One region of the Giesbergeria giesbergeri genome, then DNA from elsewhere that is predicted to be linked to it. Evidence: predicted binding sites of a transcription regulator. Region 1 holds the regulator's gene; the other holds the start of a gene.
What was found. The regulator sigma-54, encoded in region 1, starts transcription at its own class of promoters, with help from an activator protein. The targets are predictions, from matches to a motif close to TGGCANGNAANCTGCTTT.
Positions count from the first base shown of each region.

Region 1 (4,082 bases):
CAAGCCTTCAACGACTTTGTCGGCAAAATTGCTGGGGTCTTGGTGCGCATCCGCCAATCCTCCGAGTCGGTGCGCCAAGCCACCCGAGAAATTGCCAGCGGCAACCAAGACCTGTCCTCCCGCACCGAACAGCAAGCCTCCTCACTGGGGCAGACCGCTGCGGCCATGGAGGAGCTCACCGCCACCGTACTGCAAAACGCCGAGAATGCCCGCCAGGCCAATCTGCTGGCCACCGAAACCTCGCAGGTAGCCACCCGTGGCGGCACAGTGGTGGGGCAGGTGGTGCAAACGATGGGGGGCATAGAAAACTCTGCCCGCAAGATTGTGGACATCATTGGCGTAATCGATGCCATCGCTTTCCAAACCAACATCTTGGCATTGAATGCCGCCGTGGAAGCAGCCCGGGCTGGCGAGCAAGGCCGGGGCTTTGCCGTAGTGGCTTCTGAAGTGCGCACTTTGGCCCAACGCAGCGCCACAGCGGCCAAAGAAATCAAGGCACTGATTGATGACTCCGTTACCCAAGTCAATGCGGGCAGTCAGTTGGTGCGTGATGCAGGCACCACCATTGAACAAGTGGTAGACAGCGTGCGCCGCATGACCACCCTCGTCGCCGAAATCAGCCACGCCAGCCAAGAACAAAGCAGCGGCATTGCTGCCATTGGTACCTCTATCAACCAGATGGACCAAGGCACACAACAAAATGCGGCCTTGGTAGAACAAGCCACAGCGGCAGCCCACGCCCTGCAACAGCAAGCCACACAATTGGCCGATGTGGTGGCAGAGTTCAAGCTCGATCACCAGCACGCCACAACACCCGCAGCACGGGCTGCACGCCCTGCAGCCTTGCTACGCTAACAGCCCATACCGGCATCGACCATGACCATCCACACCATCTTGAAAATGGGCGACCCGCGCCTGTGGCGCACGGCCCAGCCTGTTACGGCCTTCAACACCCCAGTGCTGCACCAGTTGGTAACGGACTTGCACGACACCATGCAGGCGGCCAATGGTGCCGGGTTGGCAGCGCCACAAATTGGCGTCCATTTGCAGGTGGTGGTCTTTGGCTCGCACTTGCCCAATCCGCGTTACCCAGATCGCCCCTTGGTGCCCCCCACTGTGTTGATCAACCCCGTGATTACCCCGCTGGATGCCGCCCAAGCCGAGGACTGGGAGGGCTGCCTGTCGGTGCCAGGGCTGCGGGGCCGGGTGCCCCGCTGGAGCCGCATCCGTTACACCGGCATGGACGTGCTGGGCCAGCCCATAGAGCGCATCGCCGAAGGCTTTCACGCCAGAGTGGTGCAACATGAGTGTGACCACCTGATAGGCACCCTGTATCCGCAACGGATGTCTGATTTGCGCCAGCTCGGCTTTACCGAAGTGCTGTTTCCCGAACTGCAGGCCGACGCCAACGATTAACCCCCACCGCCTCGCTACAGCGTTTTGCGCAGCGTGGCCGTGGGGATTTTTAATCCTTCACGGTATTTAGCCACCGTGCGACGGGCACACTCAATGCCCTGCTCTTTGAGCATTTCAGCCAATTGGTTGTCCGACAAGGGCTTGGCGGGGTTCTCGGCAGCAATAAACTGCTTGATCAACGCGCGCACAGCCGTGCTGGAGGCATTGCCACCACTGTCAGTGCCCAAGCCCGAGCCAAAAAAGTATTTCAGCTCGTAAGTACCCTGGGGGGTAGCCATGTATTTGGCTGTGGTCACCCGCGAGATTGTGGACTCGTGCAGGCCCAGCTCGTCGGCAATGTCGCGCAGCACCAGCGGACGCATGGCCAACTCGCCATGCACAAAGAAATTCTTTTGGCGCTCCACAATGGCTTGTGACACCCGCAAGATAGTGTCAAACCGCTGCTGAATGTTTTTGATAAACCAGCGGGCCTCTTGTAAACGCTGTTGCAAAGCCTGATGGCCTTCGTCTTGGCGACGGCCACGCAAGGCACCCGCATAAATGTCGTGGATGCGCAGGCGTGGCATCACTTCGGGGTTGAGTTGCACACTGAACTGGTGCCCCGCCTGACCATGCCCCATGCGGCGCACCAGCACGTCTGGGATGATGGCGTTGCGCTCTACCGAGATAAAGGGCCGCCCCGGACGCGGCTCCAGCCGGGCAATCAAGGCCATTGCTGCACGGGTTTGCTCCTCGGTGGCCCCACAGGTTTGGGCCAAGCGGCGCACATCGCGGCGGGCCAGCCCTTCCAGCGGCTGCTGGCAAATGCGCAGCGCCAATGCAATGGTCTCAGGCGGGATGGCAGGCGCAGGATGTGCGGCCAATGCTGCCAGTTGCAGTGTCAAGCATTCAGCCAAGTGGCGAGCCCCCACACCAGTTGGCTCCAGCGTTTGCAGCAAGTGCAAGGCCACCGTGAAATGGTGCAGCAGCTCCTCTATGTCATCGCTGTGCTCTTCACCCGCCAACCCTTGAGCCAAAGATTCCAGCGAATCCTCCAGATAACCGTCTTCGTTGAGTGATTCGATCAGAAAATACAGTGCGGCTTTATCCTCTGGAGACAAGCGCAAACCCACCGTTTGTCGGTGCAAGAATGCCGCCAGTGATTCATGACCATGTGCCAAATCTGTGGCACTGACATCCATTTCTTCGTCAGTGCCACGGCTGCAGGCCGGGGCATCGCCACCCCATTCACTATCGTCCGGGGCCATGTCCACACTGCCATCGCCCTCCCAGTCCAGCACTTCGGTGCTGCTGCTGTCACTGTTGCCCTGCTCTGCCTCTGTCAATGTGGCCTGACTGCTGTCTGCACTGCTGGTGCTGCTCACAGGGGCTGCCCAGTCGGCATATGGCTCCTCTGGCGGGGGCGTGTCGGCCTGCGCCAAACCAAACTCCTCGCGCGAGGCTTCGTCGGGGTTGCGCTCCAAAAAGGGGTTGTCCGCCAGCATCTGCTCGACTTCCTGGCCCAACTCCAACGTCGAGAGCTGCAACAGCCGAATAGACTGCTGCAACTGCGGCGTCAGGGTCAGGTGCTGCGATACACGCAGAGACAGGCCAGGTTTCATCGGCTCACATACGGAAATGTTCGCCCAGGTACACCCGACGCACCTCGGCGTTGTTGACAATCTCGGAAGGCGTCCCCTGTGCCAACACCCGACCATCACTGATGATGCAGGCGTGGTCACAAATGCCCAGCGTTTCGCGCACGTTGTGGTCGGTAATGAGCACGCCAATGCCGCGCGCTTTCAAAAAACCGATGATGCGCTGAATTTCAATCACGGCAATCGGGTCGATGCCTGCAAAAGGCTCATCCAACAGGATAAAACGCGGCTGCGTGGCCAAGGCACGGGCAATCTCGACCCGGCGCCGCTCGCCGCCAGACAATGCAAGCGCAGGAGAGTCTCGCAGATGGTCGACACGCAGCTCTTCCAACAAAGACTGCAAACGCTGCTCAACTTCGGCCTTGCTCAAAGACTGACCCGCGGCATTTTGTTGCAACTCCAGTACGGCACGCACGTTTTCTTGTACCGTGAGTTTGCGAAAGATAGACGCTTCCTGCGGTAGGTAAGACAACCCCAGACGTGAACGCTTATGGATAGGCATACGCACCACCGACTGCCCATCAATGCGAATATCACCCCCATCGCTGGGCAACAAACCAACGATCATATAAAACGAAGTGGTCTTGCCTGCACCATTGGGGCCCAGCAGACCGACTACCTCGCCTTTTTGCACAACCAGCGATACGTCCTTGACCACCTGGCGGCTGCCATAAGACTTGGCTAAATGCAGCACCTCCAATCGGCTATCCGTAGCTGCCTCGGTGGTGGCATGCGCGGGTGCGGCACTCATGGCTTGTCAGTACCCAGTGCAGAACTGGGGCGCAAAGGCAGAGCAGAAGCAGGTGCCACAGGAGAGGCCGGAGCTGTAGTCGCCTTTGGAGCCAGTATGGCACGCACACGTCCGCCCGACGTTGCTGACGCCCCCTCAGGGCTGCGCTGCTGACCATCCACACTGAACACATCCGTCAGGTTGTTGTAAACGATCACCGCCCCCGTGAGTTCATCTTGTAACTTGGCCCCTTGGTAACGGCGCAACTCGGCACGGCGCAATAGGCGCACGGTGTCGTT
Region 1 covers NZ_BAAGYJ010000013.1:39,082-43,163, reverse strand. Annotated here, with positions in the region: gene ACYVB2_RS14935 (methyl-accepting chemotaxis protein) at 1-855, shown strand, start outside; gene def (peptide deformylase) at 877-1,416, shown strand; gene ACYVB2_RS14925 (RNA polymerase factor sigma-54) at 1,431-3,017, opposite strand; gene lptB (LPS export ABC transporter ATP-binding protein) at 3,022-3,804, opposite strand; gene lptA (lipopolysaccharide transport periplasmic protein LptA) at 3,801-4,082, opposite strand, start outside.

Region 2 (4,082 bases), on a different contig from region 1:
CGGCGCACTCAGCGGCCAAAAACTCGTCAAACCGCTTGTTGATGCCATCGGCCACAGCGTACAGGCGCTCAACACGCTCGGCCACGCTCATCTTGCCCCAAGGGCCATCCAAAGCAGCACGGGCAGCAGCCACCGCAGCGTCCACTTGGGTGCGGCTGGCTTCATGCACATCGGCAATCACCGTGTTGTTCAACGGCGAGTGCTTAGGAAAAGTTTTGTCGCTGGCCTCGTGCTGGCCATTGATGAAGTTCAGTACCTGTTTCATAGAAAATCCTTTTGTCTTGATGGCCAATTACGCCAAGCCCAGCGCGCGCAAACCGGCCCGGGCAATCATTTCGTCTTCTTCCTCACTGCCGCCCGAGACACCAATGCCACCGACCCGGTGGCCGTTGATGACAATGGGCAAACCGCCGCCAAAACCCACAAAGCGCGGACGCAGTGGGATGCCTTGGCGCACCGCCTCGGAGTGCGACTCCAGCGCCTTATGCCAGCGGCTGGTGGGCAGACCAAAACCCACGGCGGTGTAAGCCTTGTCTTTGGCAATATCAATGGAGTGCAAAGGTGCGCCGGGCAGACGCACAAAAGCAGCGGGCAAGCCGCTGCAATCGACTACCGCGATGTTGACCAGCACCCCCATTTCGGCAGCCGCCTCGGCGGCTGCCCCGGCAGCAGCGTGCGCTGCTTGCCAAGACAGGTTGTGCTGCACCACGCTGACAACAAGTTCGGGTGCCATGCTGCTCATCTCAGGTCAATACGCTCAAGAAGGCTTCGTTCAGTTTGCGGTCATGGTAGAAAATGCCACGACCCACTTGGTCCCATGTCCAAGTGATGGGGGTGTGGTCGGGATACCACTGGTAGCCACCGCTGAAGGTTTCCAAGCGGTTGCCCGAGGGGTCAAAGAAGTAAATCGTGGTGCCGCGGGTAATGCCGTGGCGGGTCGGGCCAATGTCAATCGAGACCCGGTTCATCGACATGATGTCAGCGGCGCGCAGCACTTGCTCCCATGTTTCCAGCAAGAAGGAAACATGGTGCAGTTTGTTGTCTTCAGAGTGGCGCACCATGGCAATGTCGTGCGCCTTGTTGGAGCAGGTCAGCCAAGTGGCCAAATCGGTCACGCCGTCTTCGAGTTTGACGCGCTCGACCAAGGTGAAGTCCAGCACCTCTTCAAACAGCTTGCGGTTGCCATCGATATCGCCACCGTAAATCAGGGCGTGGTCCATGCGGATGGGCGAAATACCTTTTTGGTCGGGCAGCCAGGCTTCGGGGTTCATATCGCCCAAGCCATTGCCCACCGAGGTTTTCTCGGCATACAGTTCAATCAGGTGGCCGGTGGGCAGGTGGAAGCGCACGCGCTCGCCCGTTTCCAGCATTTCACCGGCAAGCACACGCTCGGTCACGACACCATACTCACGCAGACGGCCTTCCAAGGTGTTGAGCACGGCGGCGTTTTGCACCTTGAAGCCAAAGCAGTCCATACCGGCACGGTCGGCCTTACGAATGACAAAGCTGTTGTGGTCGCGCTCGTCCCAGCACTTGAAATAGACACGGCCCGATTTGTCGCGGCCCGTTTCTTTCAGACCCAACACTTCGGTATAAAAGTGAACCGATTCGTCCAAGTCCAACACACGCAAAACAGCGTGACCAGGGCGCAAAACACCAGTGATTGCCATGGGGTTTCTCCAGATTTTTCAGGTTGAGGGAACAACAGAGGCGTCTGCGGCCCCAACCAGACGGCAGACGTTCTTTTTCATGGTTCCAAGCACGCGCAAGGTGATGTCACTGGCCGGGCGCACCCGGCACGACAACACCCGGCCCTGCGCTTCGTCTTCGGCGCTCACATGGTCACGGCTCATGACACGCGACACATACTGCCCCTGAACGATTTGCACCTTGCAGACCCCACAGCCCCCATTGCGGCAGCCCACCGGAATCCCCTTCTTACCCAAGGCTTCCATGCCGACCAGCAACGACAACTCGTCGGAGCAGCGGTAGCTTTGCCCGGTTTCTTCGATGGTGATGGTGTAACTGGCCATGAGCGCAGGCTTTCGGGTACAGGTTTTGATGCAAGATGCAGCGGTAAGGCCTGAAATATGCCAGATTCTGGCGTGGATGGAGAAAAAATCTCGAGATTTAAGGGAAAACACCTAGTATGGCAACAGCAAGAATTTCATGCCATTTTTCATAATATGACCCTGCACCAACCCAGAAATACCCCTAAAAATCATCAATGAGAGAGGCTTTGCTTGTCTGTACCATCTTGCAAGGTATGACTTTCTTTCTTTTGGGGTATGTTCACAGCAAAAATATCGAGAATTATCATGAAATCATCCTTAGAGATGGATAGCCCTGTCGCTACCGATAGCGATGCCGGTGCGTCGCGCACCTTGATCGAGCGTGCCTATGCCCAGTTGCGCAATGACATCATTGAAGGGCGGCACCTGCCCGGCGACAAATTGCGCGTCGAGCACCTGAAGCTGCATTACGGCGTGGGTGCGGGCACGCTGCGCGAAGCCATTACCCGACTGGTGAGCGATGCGCTGGTCACGGCCGAGGGCCAGCGAGGCTTTCGCGTCACGCCCATCACGCTGGAGGAGCTGGAAGACATTACCCGGCTGCGCCTGCACATTGAGCTGGAGGCGCTGCGCCAATCGATTCGCCACGGTGGTGCTGCATGGCGCGAGGCGCTGCGCCACAGTTATGAAGCCATGTCGGCCCTGGAGCAGCCCATTCGGCGTGAACACCGGCCCCAGTGGGAAGCCCTGAACATGCGTTTTCATGAGGCACTGCTGTCGGGCCAGCAATCGCCGTGGACGCAAAAGGTGTTGCGCTTGCTGTCGCGCCACAGCGAACGCTACCGCCGCTATACGATGGGCCTGCCCGGTGCTGCGCGCGATGTGCACAGCGAGCACACGGCTATTTTTGAGTCGGCGATGGCCGGGCACGAAGCCCGTGCCGCCTTGGCGCTGGAAGCCCATATCAGAGCCACGCCCGACTTGTTGGCTCAGGCACTGCGCAGCGGCCAAATCACCCTGCCCAGCGGCACCGATGCGGGCCACCATGCCCACATGGCACCCGAATGAGCACCACGGCAGCAGCGTCCGAACAGCACCCCACTCCATCGCGGCTCAGTAACCGCCGCTGGAGGGCCGCGGTGCCGCCATGCCCTGCCGAAAACGCGCTGCCAAAGACTGTGCGGCCAGCGCCAACAAATTGATATCAACCCCCACTGCCACAAACAGCGCCCCCGCATCGAGCCAATGTTGGGCCTGGTCTTCTTGGGTGGACAAAATGCCAGCGGCCTTGCCTGCATGCCGAACACGGGCAATACCATGTGCAATGGCGGCCACCACTTCGGGGTGGTCTACTTGGCCGGGATAACCCATAGAGGTAGACAAATCCACCGGGCCGATAAACACACCATCCACACCCGGCGTGGCCGCAATGGCATCGATATGGCCCAAGCCCTCTACGGTTTCTACCTGCACCAGCAAGCAGGCTTGGTCGTTGGCCTCGTGGATGTAATCGCGGTAACGGTTCCAGCGCGAGGAGCGGGCCAAACCACTGCCCATGCCCCTTGTACCGCTGGGCGGGTAACGCATAGCACGGGCCAGCGTCAGGGCTTGCTCGGGCGTATCGACCATTGGTACGAGCAAGGTTTGCGCACCCAACTCCATGAATTGCTTGACCAATACCGGATCGCCCGAGGGCAAACGCACCACCGGGTGTGGCAAAGCCACCCCCACCGGTAACGTGCTAGCGGCACTGGCAATAGCCTGCAACTGCGCCAGCACGGCCCGCAGGTCATTGGGAGCATGTTCGCCATCGATCAGCAGCCAATCAAAGCCGGTACCCGCCAGCATTTCAGCCAAATAACCGTCTGCCGTAGCCAGCCAAAGACCAATCTGCTGCTGACCTGCCGCAATGGCATGCTTGAAAGCATTGCGGGGAAGGGGAGAAGTCAGGTCGGGTAAGCTCATATCACGCCCATCATCCACGAAGCACACACACACACCAACACCAAGTGGCGGAATGTGCACTCTGTGAACACATTCCGCCGCCCGATGGGCCTCAGAACGCCTTGA
Region 2 covers NZ_BAAGYJ010000011.1:83,180-87,261, forward strand. Annotated here, with positions in the region: gene ACYVB2_RS14210 (2-hydroxymuconic semialdehyde dehydrogenase) at 1-265, opposite strand, end outside; gene ACYVB2_RS14215 (GlcG/HbpS family heme-binding protein) at 293-733, opposite strand; gene ACYVB2_RS14220 (catechol 2,3-dioxygenase) at 744-1,670, opposite strand; gene ACYVB2_RS14225 (2Fe-2S iron-sulfur cluster binding domain-containing protein) at 1,689-2,033, opposite strand; gene ACYVB2_RS14230 (GntR family transcriptional regulator) at 2,319-3,080, shown strand; gene ACYVB2_RS14235 (HpcH/HpaI aldolase family protein) at 3,126-3,977, opposite strand; gene ACYVB2_RS14240 (SphA family protein) at 4,069-4,082, opposite strand, start outside.
Region 2: ACYVB2_RS14225 (2Fe-2S iron-sulfur cluster binding domain-containing protein) is a predicted target of sigma-54. The motif match lies at 2,138-2,155, and genes of this name have one in related genera.